4 regions of the Microbacterium sp. AISO3 genome follow, and region 1 is predicted to be linked to each of the others. Evidence: predicted binding sites of a transcription regulator. Region 1 holds the regulator's gene; each other region holds the start of a gene.
What was found. The regulator HrcA, encoded in region 1, represses chaperone genes, less so after heat shock. The targets are predictions, from matches to a motif close to TTNGCACTCGNNNNNNNCGAGTGCNAA.

Region 2: groL (chaperonin GroEL) is a predicted target of HrcA. The motif match lies at 1,582-1,608, and genes of this name have one in related genera.
Region 3: CBF90_RS09275 (Hsp20/alpha crystallin family protein) is a predicted target of HrcA. The motif match lies at 2,601-2,627, and genes of this name have one in related genera.
Region 4: groES (co-chaperone GroES) is a predicted target of HrcA. The motif match lies at 2,459-2,485, and genes of this name have one in related genera.

What each region holds. Positions count from the first base shown of each region.
Region 1 covers NZ_NHRF01000002.1:197,779-201,582, reverse strand. The annotation lists gene dnaJ (molecular chaperone DnaJ) at 1-346, opposite strand, end outside; gene hrcA (heat-inducible transcriptional repressor HrcA) at 387-1,424, opposite strand; gene hemW (radical SAM family heme chaperone HemW) at 1,505-2,722, opposite strand; gene CBF90_RS03770 (DUF1990 family protein) at 2,722-3,381, opposite strand; gene lepA (translation elongation factor 4) at 3,408-3,804, opposite strand, start outside.
Region 2 covers NZ_NHRF01000003.1:124,238-128,041, forward strand. The annotation lists gene groL (chaperonin GroEL) at 1-1,544, opposite strand, end outside; gene CBF90_RS05715 (cold-shock protein) at 1,719-1,922, opposite strand; gene CBF90_RS05720 (LytR C-terminal domain-containing protein) at 2,044-2,628, opposite strand; gene CBF90_RS05725 (DUF3263 domain-containing protein) at 2,658-2,900, opposite strand; gene CBF90_RS05730 (DUF2332 family protein) at 2,910-3,804, opposite strand, start outside.
Region 3 covers NZ_NHRF01000005.1:110,232-114,035, reverse strand. The annotation lists gene CBF90_RS09285 (MarR family winged helix-turn-helix transcriptional regulator) at 1-249, shown strand, start outside; gene CBF90_RS09280 (HNH endonuclease signature motif containing protein) at 437-1,873, shown strand; gene CBF90_RS09275 (Hsp20/alpha crystallin family protein) at 2,103-2,528, opposite strand; gene CBF90_RS09270 (L-serine ammonia-lyase) at 2,679-3,804, opposite strand, start outside.
Region 4 covers NZ_NHRF01000013.1:17,892-21,695, reverse strand. The annotation lists gene tsaD (tRNA (adenosine(37)-N6)-threonylcarbamoyltransferase complex transferase subunit TsaD) at 1-753, shown strand, start outside; gene CBF90_RS15065 (hypothetical protein) at 750-1,211, shown strand; gene CBF90_RS15060 (class I SAM-dependent methyltransferase) at 1,190-2,416, opposite strand; gene groES (co-chaperone GroES) at 2,560-2,856, shown strand; gene rarD (EamA family transporter RarD) at 2,979-3,804, shown strand, end outside.

The DNA of each region.
Region 1 (3,804 bases):
GGACGAGGGCGTCCTGCCCGCGTTCGCGTCGGGAGCGCGGGCGCCCGGCACGACCACCGCCTCCGGCGCCGCCGCCGAAGAAGGTCTCGAAGATGTCGCTGAATCCGCCGAAGCCCGCGGCTCCGCCGAAGCCCCCGGCGGAGTCGCCGCCCATGTCGTAGCGCTGACGCTGTTCGGGGTCGCTGAGGACGTCGTAAGCGTGTGTGACGAGCTTGAACCGCTCGGACGCATCCTCGCCCGGGTTCACGTCGGGGTGCAGTTCTCGTGCCAGGCGTCGGTACGCCTTCTTGATCTCGTCGGGCGACGCGTCGCGCGCGACGCCCAGGACCTCGTAGTGGTCAGCCACGGATCGCCTTTCCGCCCCGAGGGGCGTGGGTGGGTGGGGGTCAGCGGGACTTCTCGTCTTCGTCGAGGAGCCGGCTGAGGTAATGCGCGACGGCGCGGACCGTCGCGAGGTTCGTCGGGTAGTCCATACGGGTGGGGCCCATGAGCCCGACCCGGGCGCGCGAGCCCGGGACGTCGTAGTCGCTCGTGACGACCGACGCCTCGGACAGCCCGTACGGCTCGTTCTCGCGGCCGATACGGGCTGCGACGCCACGGTCGTCGGCGACCATCTCGCCCATGAGCCTGAGCAGAGTCACCTGCTCCTCGATGGCCTCGAGAAGCGGGTAGATGCTTCCGCGGAAGTCGGCCTCGCGGCGGGCGAGGGTGGCCGTTCCAGCCATCACGAGCCGGTCCTGGCGGAACGTCTCGAGCTCTTCGACGAGGATCCGAGCGATCTCCCGCACCGCGTCGCCGATCGGATCGCCGACCGAGTCACCCTCCGCGAGCGCCGAGACGGCGGTGACCGCATCGCGAACGGCCGCGCCGGTGACGGCCGCGCGCAGCGTCGCCTTGGCCACGGCGAACTGCCCTTCATCGAGCACGGTCCGCAGGACTCCCACGCGCTGCGAGACGCGGCCGGTATCGGTCACGACGATGACGACGAGACGTCCGCCGCCGAGGTCGACCAGCTCGAGGTGCGACACCTGGGCGCGGGCGAACGACGGATACTGCACCATCGCGACCTGGCCGGTCAGCTGAGTGAGAGCGCGCACCGTGCGGACGAGAAGGTCGTCGAGGTCGGTCGGGCCGTCGAGGAAGGTCGTGATCGCCGCGCGCTGGGCCGCGCTCAGAGGACGCAGCCCCGCCAGGTGATCGACGAAGACGCGGTATCCCTTGTCGGTCGGGACGCGTCCGGATGACGTGTGGGGCGCTGCGATGAGCTCCTCGTCCTCGAGGAGCGCCATGTCGTTGCGGATCGTCGCGGCCGAGACGCCGAAGGCGTGGCGTTCGACGATCGACTTGCTTCCCACGGGCTCGCGGGTGTCGACATAGTCCTGCACGATCGCCCGCAGCACCTGCAGTCCGCGCTCTGAGACCATGTCCGTCACCTCCTGTTTGGCACTCGATGTCTGCGAGTGCCAATTCTACCGCGTGGGCGACGCAGGGCGTCTCCTCGCGATCACTCCGTGAGCGCGCGCACGACCGCATCGGCCATGAGGCGTCCGCGCCGGGTGAGGACGACGCGACCGCGTACGGCTGCGGCGCCTTCGATGAGACCGTCGGCGATGAGGGAGGCCACGGACGGGCGTGCGTCGGCGTCCAGATCGTCGATCGCGAGTCCGTCGACGATCCGCGAACGCAGGAGCACGGACTCCAGACGACGGGCATCGGCATCGGGGCGCTCGCGTCCGGCCGCGGGTGAATCGCCTGCTGCAAGACGCTGGGCGTATGCGGCCGGGTGCTTGACGTTCCACCATCGCAGGCCCGCGAGGTGGCTGTGGGCGCCCGGTCCGTATCCCCACCAGTCGGTTCCCCGCCAGTAGGCGAGATTGTGGCGCGAGCGCTGGTCGGCCGACCGGGCCCAGTTCGAGACCTCGTACCAGGAGAAGCCGGCGACGGCGAGTCGGTCATCGGCCAGTTCGTACATGTCGGCCTGCAGGTCGTCGTCGGGCGCGGCCACCTCGCCGCGGCGGATCTGCCGCTCGAGACGGGTGCCCTCCTCGATGATCAGCGCGTAGGCGGACACATGGTCGGGCTCGAGCGCTACCGCGGTGTCGACCGAGCGCCGCCAGTCGTCGAGGCTCTCCCCCGGCGCACCGTAGATCAGGTCGACCGAGACGTCGAGTCCGGCTCCCCGCGCGGCGGCGACGGCGGTGGACACGTTCGCGGGGTCATGCGTGCGATCGAGCGCGGCCAGCACGTGCGGTACGGCGGACTGCATGCCGATCGACAGGCGCGTCACACCGGCCGCGGCCAACTCGTCGGCGACCCGCGCGCTCATCGTGTCCGGGTTGGCCTCGACGGTGACCTCCGCCCCGGCGGCGATGCCGAAGGTGTCACGTACTCCCCGCAGCATCCGCGCGAGGTCGCCGGCGGGAAGCAGCGTGGGGGTGCCGCCGCCGAAGAACACCGTCTGCGCCGGACGGCGGGGGCCGCGCTCGTCGATCACGGACGCCGACAGCGCGATCTCGCGCAGCACCTCGTCGGCGTACGCGTCCTGCCGCGCGCCCCGCAGCTCGGTGGCCGTGTAGGTGTTGAAGTCGCAGTATCCGCACCGGACCCGGCAGAAGGGGACGTGCAGGTAGACCCCGAAGGGCACGTCGGGGTCGATGACGAGGTCGTCCGGCAGGGTGCCGCCGGCCGGCACCGGATCACCGATCGGCAGTGCCGCCCCCATCAGGCGCCGGGCGTCGCGTACAGCGGCGAGATCGCGCGGAGATATCCCTGGAAAAGCAGCCGGCGCCGACGGCGGACGAGCCCCTTCAGCATGCGGTAGGCCAAGGCGGTCGGGCGGTCGAACGCACGCACGACGAACCAGACCTCGTCGTTGTCGCGCCACTCCAGGAGGAACGACTCCTCGCCGCTGACGACGGAACCGCCGACGGTTCCGAGGGCGAACGCCACCCGGCGCGGCTCTTCGTCGACGAAGATCACGCGCAGTTCGGCGTCCGCGCTCTGGCCCGCGACCCGGCCGTGGACCTGGAGCGTGGTTCCGGCTCCGACGTACGGGGTGCCGTCCGCGGCGAAGCGCTGCTCGTGCTCCATGCTGCTGGGAGCGACGGCGTTGCCCTGATCGTCGAATGCGACGCCGGTGTACATCGGTCCCGAGGCGGGCCGCACGTCGGCCACACGCAGACCCGCCCCGCGGAGCGCGGCCCACGACATGAGAAGGTCGGCGGCGGTGTCGAAGCGTGCCTGCCCGCTGCCGATCCGCCAGGCGTCTTCGGCCGGGATGCTGTGCTCCGGCGGATACGCCATGAGGTCGTGGGCTCGCGTGGCACCGACCGCCGCGTAGTCGACGGTCTCGTCTCGGAAGGTCCCGCGTCGCTGATGCATGGGTCTCCTCGTTGCTCCCGGAAGGGCTACTTCTTGTCCTTGCCCTCGACGTCACCCGACAGAGCGGCGATGAAGGCCTCCTGCGGAACCTCGACGCGACCGACCATCTTCATGCGCTTCTTGCCCTCTTTCTGCTTCTCGAGGAGCTTGCGCTTACGCGTGATGTCACCGCCGTAGCACTTGGCGAGGACGTCCTTGCGGATCGCCCGGATGTTCTCGCGGGCGATGATCCGCGCGCCGATGGCGGCCTGGATCGGCACTTCGAACTGCTGGCGCGGGATGAGTTTGCGCAGGCGCTCGGTCATCATCGTGCCGTAGGCGTAGGCCTTCTCGCGGTGCACGATCGAGCTGAACGCATCGACCTTCTCGCCCTGGAGGAGGATGTCGACCTTCACCAGGTCGGCGGTCTGCGATCCGGCGGGC
Region 2 (3,804 bases), on a different contig from region 1:
GTCGTGAGGAACAGGCCGGCGATCGACGCGGCGTTCTGCAGCGCGGAGCGCGTCACCTTGGCCGGGTCGATGATGCCCTGCTCGAACAGGTTGCCGTACTCGCCGGTCGCGGCGTTGAGGCCGTGACCGATCTCGAGCTCGGCGACCTTGTTGGCGACGACGCCCGGCTCGAGGCCGGCGTTCAGAGCGATCTGCTTCAGCGGAGCCTCGATCGCGACCTTGACGATGTTCGCGCCGGTCGCCTCGTCGCCCGAGAGCTCGAGACCCTTGAACGCGTTCTTGCCGGCCTGGATGAGCGCGACACCACCACCGGCGACGACACCCTCTTCCACAGCTGCCTTGGCGTTGCGGACGGCGTCCTCGATGCGGTGCTTGCGCTCCTTGAGCTCGACCTCGGTCGCAGCTCCGGCCTTGATGACGGCGACGCCACCGGCGAGCTTCGCGAGGCGCTCCTGGAGCTTCTCGCGGTCGTAGTCGCTGTCGGTGTTGTCGATCTCGCGGCGGATCTGGGTCACGCGGCCCTCGAGCTGAGCCGAGTCACCGGCGCCCTCGACGATCGTGGTCTCGTCCTTGGTGATGATGACCTTGCGCGCACGGCCCAGCAGGTCGACGGTGGCGTTCTCGAGCTTGAGGCCGACCTCTTCGGTGATGACCTGGCCGCCGGTGAGGATCGCGATGTCCTGCAGCTGAGCCTTGCGGCGGTCGCCGAAGCCGGGGGCCTTGACGGCAGCCGACTTGAAGATGCCGCGGATCTTGTTGAGCACCAGCGTCGCGAGAGCCTCGCCCTCGACGTCCTCCGCGATGATGAGGAGTTCCTTGCCCTCCTGGATCACCTTGTCGACGATGGGCAGAAGGTCCTTGATGTTCGAGATCTTCTGGTTCGCGATGAGGATGTACGGGTCTTCGAAGACAGCCTCCTGGCGCTCCGGGTCCGTGACGAAGTAAGGGTTGATGTAGCCCTTGTCGAAGCGCATGCCCTCGGTGAGCTCGAGCTCGGTGCCGAAGGTGTTCGACTCCTCGACGGTGACGACGCCTTCCTTGCCGACCTTGTCGATCGCCTCGGCGATCAGCTCGCCGATCGAGGCGTCAGCGGCCGAGATCGAAGCGGTGGCAGCGATCTGCTCCTTCGACTCGACCTCCTTCGCGTCGGCGAGGAGCTGGTCGGTGATGGCCTTGACGGCCTTCTCGATGCCCTTCTTGAGCGAGATGGGGTCCGCGCCGGCTGCGACGTTGCGCAGGCCTTCGCGAACGAGCGCCTGAGCGAGGACCGTCGCGGTGGTCGTTCCGTCACCGGCGACGTCGTCGGTCTTCTTGGCGACCTCCTTGACGAGCTCCGCACCGATCTTCTCGTACGGGTCGTCGAGCTCGATCTCCTTGGCGATCGAGACGCCATCGTTCGTGATGGTGGGGGCGCCCCACTTCTTTTCGAGCACGACGTTGCGACCGCGCGGGCCGAGCGTCACCTTGACGGCGTCGGCCAGCGTGTTCAGGCCGCGCTCGAGGCCACGGCGGGCCTCCTCGTCGAAAGCGATGATCTTTGCCATGTGTGTGTCGTCCCTCCCGGACGGTGGAGAACAGTCTTTAGCACTCGATGAACGTGAGTGCTAAAGCCATTCTGGCACTCGCCCATGGGGAGTGCAAGCCGCCCCGTCGGCGACCGGACCGGGAAACGACAGAGCGCGCCGCGATGGCGGCGCGCTCTGTGCGAGTGGTGCGATTCAGGCGACGACGCGCACCGATTCCGCTTGCGGACCCTTCTGCCCCGTCCCCACGGTGAACTCGACCGCCTGCCCTTCCTCGAGCACGCGGAAGCCGCTCATCTCGATGTTGGAGTAGTGGACGAAGACGTCCTGCCCCTCGTTCACGGTGATGAAGCCGAAGCCCTTCTCGGCGTTGAACCACTTGACGGTGCCCTGTGTCATGCGAATCTCCTGATGCTGTGCGACAGCGTCATCGTATGCAGGGCGCTCCGCCTGACCCGGCGCTTCCGGTCACTGTTGACACGGCCGCATCGAGAATTTCACGAGCGTGAAACACGCCCCCTCATTCACCCTCGGAAGAGCCGCCCGCCCGGTCCTCGCCGACCACCACGGTCAGCTGCTTGCTGGGGTTGCCGTCGGCCGCGTCGGGGCCCGCGTATGCCTCGCTCATCTCCACGTCCGCACCCCCGATGACCTGGGCGAGACCTCGCGCAGCGCCCTCGTCCTCCGCATTGACATAGAAGATCGTGGTCGTCGCGAAGTCATGAGTGCTGGCGTCACCCGCGTCGACGACATCCGAGTTCCACCCGGCGCCGACGACGGTGTCGCTGAGGGCGGTCGCCAGGCCGCGCTCGGAGGTGGCGTTGAGGATCAGCACCGGATAGGACGTGTCGACCACCGGATCGGCTTCCACGGGGGCTTGGACCACAGCCGTGGCGGTCGGTTCCGCCGGGAAGAGCGCGATCCGCCCGGTGACGATCATCGTGCCGACGATGCCCACCGCGACCAGGACGAGAACCGCGCCCGCGGCCCAGGCCAGAACGACGCCGGCACGGAGCCGGGGGTTCTCCGCCCGGTGGGCGCCGACTCGGGTGGTGTCGGCAGGGAGCTCGTCGAAACGGTCTTTCGGGTATGTCGTTGTCGGCACGGAGGAATGCTATCTGGCCAAGCTCCGCGTCACATGGCCGCGCGTTCGGCGCGCGAACGCTCCGCAGCCGCGCGCATGCGCCGCAGCCGGTGCACCAGCATGGGGTCGTGCGAAACCGCATCAGGCGAGTCGATGATGCGCCCCAGCAGCTGGTAGTACCGCGCCGGGCTCAACGAGAGCTCGGCGCGCACGGCCTCTTCTTTCGCGCCGCTGTGGGCACCCCAACGCGCCTCGAAGTCGAGGATCGAGCGGTCGCGATCGGAGAGTGCCACTCCTCCACGTTACGACCGCGGTCGCTCGGATCCGGGACGCCACTCCCACCACCGCCCGAGCGGGTCGGCTGCCGCGTCGATCTCGCCATCGAGCGCCACGGCGAAGCCACCCCGCCAGTCGCTCGGCTCACCCGACCACGCGTCGTGGGTCGCCGGGTCGTCGATCGTCAGCCATCGCCCGAGATCGCGGGCGCGCTCGATCACCCGCGAACGACGCTCACGCGGAATGTGGACGAGGACGCCGGGAGTGGTGATCACCAGCGTCGCCCCCGCCGGCGCGAGAGCCGCGGCCTCCGGCAGAAGGTCGAGAGCGTCTCCGGCGAACAGGAGGGGCGGGTCGGATGCCGCGACCGCCGCGGCCGCGCGGATCCGATCGGCCCGTCCGTTCTCGCCGGGCCAGACCAGCCGAGCCAGCCAATCGACGTCGCGAGGGTCGCGCACGTCGAGCGGGGCGAGGTCGATGCCGGCACGCCAGACGATGTCGGGATGCCGCACCTGCGGCATCCGCTCCCCCGCAACCGCGCTGACGAGCTCGACGTCCGAGACGCCGGTCACCGGATCCAGCCGCACCTCGCCTCCGTCTACGCCGACATATCGATACGAGTAGCGGTCGGGATATAGGCACAGCCCCGCGCTCGCCCCGACCTCCAGCAGCGCGATCGGGCCGGTCACCCGCGAGAGCGTCGGGAGGAGTGCCGCGCAGCGCAGGGGCTCGTTCGTCTGCACCGAGCGCGCGAAACTCTCCGAGACCACAGCCTCGGCATGCGCCAGCACCCAAGCGGCCCACGTTGGGGCATCGACGTCGCCCGACCCGAGCAGCCGGCACACCGCGAACACGAGCGGCGGCTGGCGGCGGTTCGCGGGAAGGCGCGAGAGCACCTCCTGCAGGGCCGGGTCCTCGACG
Region 3 (3,804 bases), on a different contig from region 1:
ATGCTCATCAGCCAGCCGAGCGTGTCGCGCCTGGTCGACCGGATGGTCTCGCGCGGCCTCATCACCAAGTGCGGTGACCCCACGGATGGGCGCGGCGCAATGCTCACGGCGACCCCGGAGGGCGTCTCAGCCTTCCGCCGGCTCGCTGCGGCCCACGGTCGCTCCATCGCCGAGCGGATGTCGGTGCTGTCGACCGAGGAGCTGGAGCAGCTCGAGCAGCTGACGACGAAGCTGCGCCGCCTGCCCTGACGCCCGGCGGAGCGGTCGGGCGGCGTCCCGCGGTGTCGTGGGGCGTCGCGCGGTGTCGTGGGGCGTCGTGCGGTGTCGTGGGGCGTCGTGCGGTGTCGATTCCTCCCCAGGCGGGACGGTGACCCGACATTCTTTAACCGAACATAGATTCGACTCACATGTCGTACCTTGCTGGCACCATGGGAACATGACAGCGAATGGCGTGGGTGGCGAAGTGGGACGCGAGGCCCCCACACCGTCGCAGGCGCTCGCTCTCTCGCGGTACGCGGAGGCGCTCGACCTCTCTCACGCCGCTGACATCGCCCGCACTCGGGCGCTGGCCGATCTGGGCCACGCCGCCCTGCACAACGCGCGCCGCGACGGCGTGCGCGGCATGGCGTCGGATATGGAGCTGCGGTCGGTGGCAGCCGAAGCGGCCGGGATGGCCCGGCTGACCGACCGCCGGCTGCAGGGTGAGATCGACCACGCGATGACGGTCATCGACGACTACCCCACTGTGTTCGACGCGTGGGTGCAGCGGCGGATCGAACGCGGACACGTGGATCTGGTGGTGCGCGTCGGCGCGGGGGTGCCGGCTGCGATGCGGGATTCGTTCGCGGAGGCCGCGATCGGGGTGTGTGAGCGGGATGTGCCCTCCCGCGTGCGGGGTGCGCTGGAGACCCTGGCGGCCCGGTTGCATACGCAGACGTTCACAGAGCGGCACAAGACCGCGGTCGCGGAACGGTGCGTGCGCGTGTTCCACGGAACCGACGGAATGTCGAACCTCGTCGCCAGTCTGCCCACGGTGATCGCGGCGGGGATGCTCGACCGGCTCACGCAGATGGGACAGTCGGTGAAGGACGCCCGGGTCGCGGGCACTGGCGGTGCCGGGGCGGGCGGGGCGGATGCCGCTGGCCGGGGCGCCGGCGCGGATGCCGGGGAGAGTTCGGCGGCGGATGCCGCAGAAGCGGGCGAGCCCGCCGATACCCGGACGATGGACCAGCTGCGCGCGGACATCCTGGGCGACCTCGTTCTCGGCGGCGCGCCCGTGGTCGACCCGACCTACGGGACCGACCGGGCCGGTGGGCTGGGGGCGATCCGGGCACGCGTGCAAGTCGCCGTCGCCGCGGGGACACTGATGGGCAAGGACGAGAACCCCGCCGAAGCCGTCGGGGCCGGGCTCGTCGATGCCGACACCGTCCGACGACTCGCCGGGCAGGTCAGCGAATGGGACCGGCTCTTCATCGACCCGGTCATCCGCACACCGGTCGAGATCGACACCTATCGGCCCACCGCATCGATGAAGAAACTCCTGATGGTGCGGGACCAGCACTGCCGGTTCCCCGGATGCCGGCGCGCCGCGATCCGGTGCGAGATCGACCACACGATCGATTACGCCCTTGGCGGGCACACCCACATCTTCAACCTCGCCCACCTCTGCCAAAGACACCACTCGATGAAGCAGTTCACCAAGTGGGAGGTCAGACAGATCGGAGGCGGGGTTCTCGAATGGACCTCACCCCTCGGCAGGACCTACCGCGAAGACGTCCCCATACCGGCCGTCTGCTTCACCATCGACACCGCGAGCCCGCCACGGGATGCCGGAAGCGGCGGGCCACCGACGGACGAATCTCCACCGTTCTGAGTTCGGGGCGTGTGCCCGCGCACGTTCCGAGGCCGGGCACGACGGACTCGCGCGCCGTTGGTCATCGGTGACGCATCGGCTCAGCCGCGACGCATCGGCGCATCCGCGCATCCGCGCATCCGCGCATCCGCGCATCCGCGACGCATTCGGCACCGCCCCGCACGCGAAGGGCGGCCGCCGCCCCCGAGGGAGCTGCGGCCGCCCGTCGTGCGAACGCGGATCTGCGCGATCAGTTCTCGATCGGCACCACCGGCGCGGCTGCGTCGGTCGTGACCTCGACCTTGCGCGGCTTGGCCTTCTCGCTGACCGGGATGGTGACGGTGAGGACGCCGTTGTTGTACGTCGCGGCGATGCCCTCCGTGTCGACGCCCTGGCCGAGGTTCAGCTGGCGCAGGAAGCTCGCGGCTTCACGCTCGCGCGTGATCCACTTCACTCCGTCACCGCTCGCGAGCGTGCGCTCGGCGCGGATGGTCAACAGCTGGCCGTCGACGTCGATGTCGACCGAGCCCGGGTCGATGCCCGGCAGGTCGGCGGTCATCACGTAGTGGTCGCCGTCACGGTAGAGGTCCATCGGCATGCGACGGGGGCCGCGGCGCGTGTCGAAGAGGCTCGAGGCAATGCGGTCGAGGTCGCGGAACGGGTCGTAAGTAGCCATCGATCTTTCCCTTCTCTGATGCTTCATGTTGAGATCTGGAAGTTGAGCCCTGTCGGCTCAACTGCATTCAGATTAGCACTCTCCCCCATCGAGTGCCAAGGGTTCTCGCACGGCGAACAGCGCCCCGGAGACGGGGCGCGGAAGGGCCTCTCAGCACTCGACGACGTTGACGGCGAGCCCGCCCTCGCTCGTCTCCTTGTACTTGTGCGACATGTCGATCCCCGTCTGCCGCATCGTCTCGACGACGGCATCCAGCGAGACGTAGTGCTGCCCGTCGCCCCGCAGCGCGAGGCGCGCAGCGGTGACCGCCGTCGACGCGGCGATCGCGTTGCGTTCGATGCACGGGATCTGCACGAGACCGCCGACCGGGTCGCACGTGAGCCCGAGGTGGTGCTCCATCGCGATCTCCGCCGCGTTCTCGATCTGCGCGTTGCTGCCACCCATGACCGCCGTCAGGCCCCCGGCCGCCATCGCGCACGCGGACCCGACCTCGGCCTGACACCCGCCCTCCGCACCCGAGATCGAGGCGTTGGCCTTGAAGAGCGAGCCGAGCGCCGTCGCGGTCAACAGGAACCGCCGAATCCCGCGCCGACGGTCGAGATCCTCCGAGGCCAGGCGCGACTCCGCCGCGAACCGCCACCAGTACATCGCCACCGCAGGAACAATCCCCGCGGCCCCGTTGGTGGGCGCGGTGACGACGCGTCCGCCCGACGCGTTCTCCTCGTTGACGGCGAGCGCGAACGCACCCAGCCACTCCCCCGGGAGCTCCCGTCCACCCGCGGCTTCGGCCGCCTCGAGCTGCGCGCGCATCGCACCCGCGCGCCGCCGCACGCGCAGCATCCCGGGCAACGTGCCCTCGGCACGCAAGCCCGCATCGACGCACCCCGACATCGCATCCCAGATCGCGTCGAGCCCCGCGGCGACCTCAGCCTCGGGCCGAAGCGCCTCCTCGTTGCGGCGCGCGAGCCCGGCGATGCTCACCCCGTCGCGCTCGCACAGCTCGAGCAGCTCGGCCGCCGTGCTGAACCGGTACGGCCACGCGACATCGCTGCTCGGTCCGCCTCCCGCTCCCCGCGGAGCGGCGTCTGCCCCCGCCCGGCGGATGAAGCCACCCCCGACCGAGAGATACGTGTCCGACGCGACGAGATGGCCGGCGGCATCCCACGCGCTCAGCGTCATCGCGTTCGGATGCTCCGGCAGTCGCGTCCGCGGCTCGAAGGTCACATCGCCTCGCGAGAACGGCACCGGATGCCGGCCTGCGAGCAGCAGAGGTGAG
Region 4 (3,804 bases), on a different contig from region 1:
CTGGCCGTCTCGCTCGGGAAGCCGCTGTACGCGGTCAACCACCTCGTCGGTCACATCGCCGCCGACATCCTGACCGGTGACGACGTCGAGTACCCGACCGTCGCCCTCCTGGTCAGCGGCGGACACACCTCGCTCCTCCTCGTGCGCGATCTCGTCTCCGACGTCGAGATGCTCGGCGAGACGATGGACGACGCCGCCGGCGAGGCGTTCGACAAGATCGCCCGCATCCTCGGCCTGCCCTATCCCGGCGGCCCCGAGATCGATCGCGCCGCCGCGAGCGGCGACCCCGACGCCATCCGGTTCCCCCGCGGCCTCTCCCGCGCCTCCGACCTGGCCGCGCACCGATACGACTTCTCCTTCTCGGGGCTCAAGACCGCCGTGGCGCGCTGGGTCGAGCAGCGCGAGGCCGCCGGCGAAGCCGTGCCCGTCGCCGACGTCGCGGCATCCTTCCGTGAAGCGGTCGTCGACGTGCTCGTCACCAAGGCGCTCGACGCGTGCGCTCAGCACGGCGTCCCGCGTCTGCTGCTCGGCGGCGGGGTGATCGCCAACCGGCGACTGCGCGAGGTCGCCCTCGAACGCGCTGCAGCCGCCGGCGTCGCGGTGCGCATCCCGCCGCTGAGCCTGTGCACCGACAACGGGGCGATGATCGCGGCGCTCGCCGCCGAGCTCATCTCTTCGGGTGCCGAGCCCTCCACCCTCTCGTTCGGCGCGGACTCGACGCTTCCGGTGACCGAGATCCAGGTGCGCGGGTGAGCGACGACCGGCTGCGCAGTCGGCGCCCCGCGGTGGACGCGCCGACGGGCGATGTCGCTGCGGCGCCCGAGGCCGCGCCGCTTCCGGGGGAGCACCGTGGCGGGTTCCAGCGCGAGTTCACGCAGCCGACCCCGCTGCAGTTCGTCCCCGCGGCCGAGCGACCGGCCGAGCCCGTCGTGCCCGAGCCGCGGGTCGAGTGGGCTCCGGCGCCCGAGATCCTCCCGCGGTCGGGAGCGTGGGCGCTGGCCCTGGGGATCGTCGCGCTCGCGCTGTCACTGTTCGTCGGGTGGGCGTTCCCGCTCGGCATCGCCGCCGTCGTGATGGCCGTGCTCGCCCTCCGCCACCCGTGGGAGAGTCGCACCGTGGCCGTCTGGGCGCTGGGCCTCGCGGCGCTGTCGATCCTGTACAGCGCGGGCTGGCTCGTGTGGGCGGCGGCTCAGGCGGGGCTGCTGGGCTGACTCGCGCCACCGGGCTCGTCCTCGACGCGATCCGCGAGGACGGCGACGCGGCGATCACCGATGCGCGTGAGGAACAGCGTCGCCGACGCGCTCCCCGACAGGCGCAGCTTCTTGCGGAACTGCGCCGGATCGATGTCGACGCCGCGCTTCTTGATCTCCAGGATGCCGATGTCGGCGCGTCGGAGGGCGGCCTCCATCTCACGCGGTTTGAGCGGCAGCACGTCACGAACGCGGAACGTCGTGGCGAACGGGCTGGTGCGTCCGGCGTCGGATGTCATGTACGCCGTCCCACCGGCGAGCATGCCGGCCTCGAGCGCGCGGGCCACGTCGCCGATCAGTCGCGCACGGATGACGGCGCCGTCGGGCTCGTGCAGGTAGGCGCCGAGGTCGCGGGGGTCGGCGTCGGCGGTGTCGGCGGGCGCGGTGAGCTCGGCGGCACGGTCGCCGCGCAGAACGAGGGCCGAACGGCGCACGCCCGGGCGGGCGAGGGAGCCCGACCACACCACCAGCTCGATGGTCGAGCCGTCCGCGCTGATCCACTGCGCCTCGCCTTCCGGCGGGAGGTCGTCGCGGTCGAACGCGGGCCCGAGCTTGATCCCGGTCGGCATCCGCCGCGCGAGGTCGAAGGCCCAGTCGAGCGACGGCGTGTAGTCGGATGCCGCGACGCGCCGCGTCTCGCTGTGGCCCGAGGTGCGGCGGGCGGGATCGAGCCAGACCGCATCGATACCGTCGAGATCGGTCTCCTCGGCGCGGCCGTGGCGCACCCGGGCGGACGAGCCGAACGGGGCGAGGTTGTAGGCGGCCAGGGCGGCGGTGATCTCGTCGGCGTCGACGGCCAGGACCTCGAGCCCGATGCCCGCGAAGCCGAGTGCGTCGCCGCCGATCCCGCAGCCGAGGTCGGCGACCCGCGCGATGCCGGCGTCGCGGAACCGGCCGGCGTGGCGTGCGGCGACCGCGAGACGCGTGGCCTGCTCGAGACCCGCGCGGGTGAACAGCATCCGGTCGGCGAACGGACCGAACTTCGCCCGCGCGCGCTCGCGCAGCCGGGCTTGACCGACGACCGCCGACACGAGGTCGGGGGAGAGGCCTTCGCGCCGCAGCCGTGACACGGCCGATGCGGCATCCGCGGTCGAGGAGATCCGGAGGGTGTCGACCAGACGGAGTCCCTCGGGGGTCAGCAACGCGGAGAGCTCGGCGTGATCCACCACGACAGCCTACGCGCGGGGTCGGATCGATGCCGCGGCAGGTTGGCACTCGCGTTGCGTGAGTGCCAACGTCCCCCTAGACTCGGAGTTGGCACTCTCAGGGTGAGATTGCCAACAAGTCTTGTCGAAGAAAGAGGTAGACCGTGTCGGTTTCCATCAAGCCGCTCGAGGACCGCATCGTCATCAAGCAGGTCGAGGCCGAGCAGACCACTGCGAGTGGTCTGGTCATCCCCGACACCGCCAAGGAGAAGCCCCAGGAGGGCGAGGTCGTGGCGGTGGGCCCCGGCCGCATCGATGACAACGGCAACCGTGTTCCGCTCGACGTCGCCGTCGGCGACCGCGTGATCTACAGCAAGTACGGCGGAACCGAGGTCAAGTTCGGCGCTGACGAGTTCCTCGTGCTCTCGGCGCGCGACGTCCTCGCCGTCGTCGTCCGCTGACGCAGAGCTCTTCCACGAAGGCCCGGGTGCACCGCATCCGGGCCTTCGTCATGGCAGGCGCGCGGCGGCGGATGGCAGTCCGCGACCGGCGCAGCATGTCATGACCGTCCTATGCTTGGCCCGTGACACCCCTCGATCCCGCCCGTGAACGCTCGCTCGGCGGGATCTACGCGTTCTCGGCGTACGTGCTGTGGGGCTTCATGCCCCTGTACTTCCTCACGCTCGCCCCGATGGGCCCGTTCGAGGTCGTGTCGTGGCGCATCCTGTTCTCGCTCGTCTTCTGCGCGATCCTTCTCACGGTGCTCCGCGCCTGGGGCAAGCTGATCGCGATCCTGCGCACGCCGCGCCTCGTGCTGTGGACCATCGTGGCCGGCCTGCTCATCTACGTGAACTGGCAGGTCTTCCTCATCAGCACCCTCACGGGGCACGTGATCGAGGGGAGCCTCGGGTACTTCATCAACCCGATCGTCACGGTGCTCCTCGGCGTCCTCGTCCTGAAGGAGCGGCTGCGGGTGGCGCAGTGGGTCGCCATCGGCATCGCCGCCGTCGCCGTCGGCGTGATCGTCGTCGGCTACGGAGCCTTCCCGTGGATCGCGCTGACGCTCGCCGCGAGTTTCGGAACCTACGGCCTCGTGAAGAAGCAGATCGGGCCGTCGGTCGACGCCGTCAGCGGCCTGACACTCGAATCGCTCTGGCTGGCGCCGGTCGCGATCGTTCAGGCGATCGTGGTCGCGCTCACCGGCGGGCTGGTGTTCGGCTCGGTGAGCCCCGGACACACCGCGCTGGTCACCCTCGCGGGTGTCGTCACCGCCGTGCCCCTGCTCTTCTTCGCCGCCGGCGCCCGGCGCAGCAGCCTCACGGTGATCGGCCTGCTCCAGTTCGTCGCGCCGATCCTGCAGTTCATCACGGGAGCCTGGATCCTCGGCGAGCCGATGCCGCTCGAGCGAT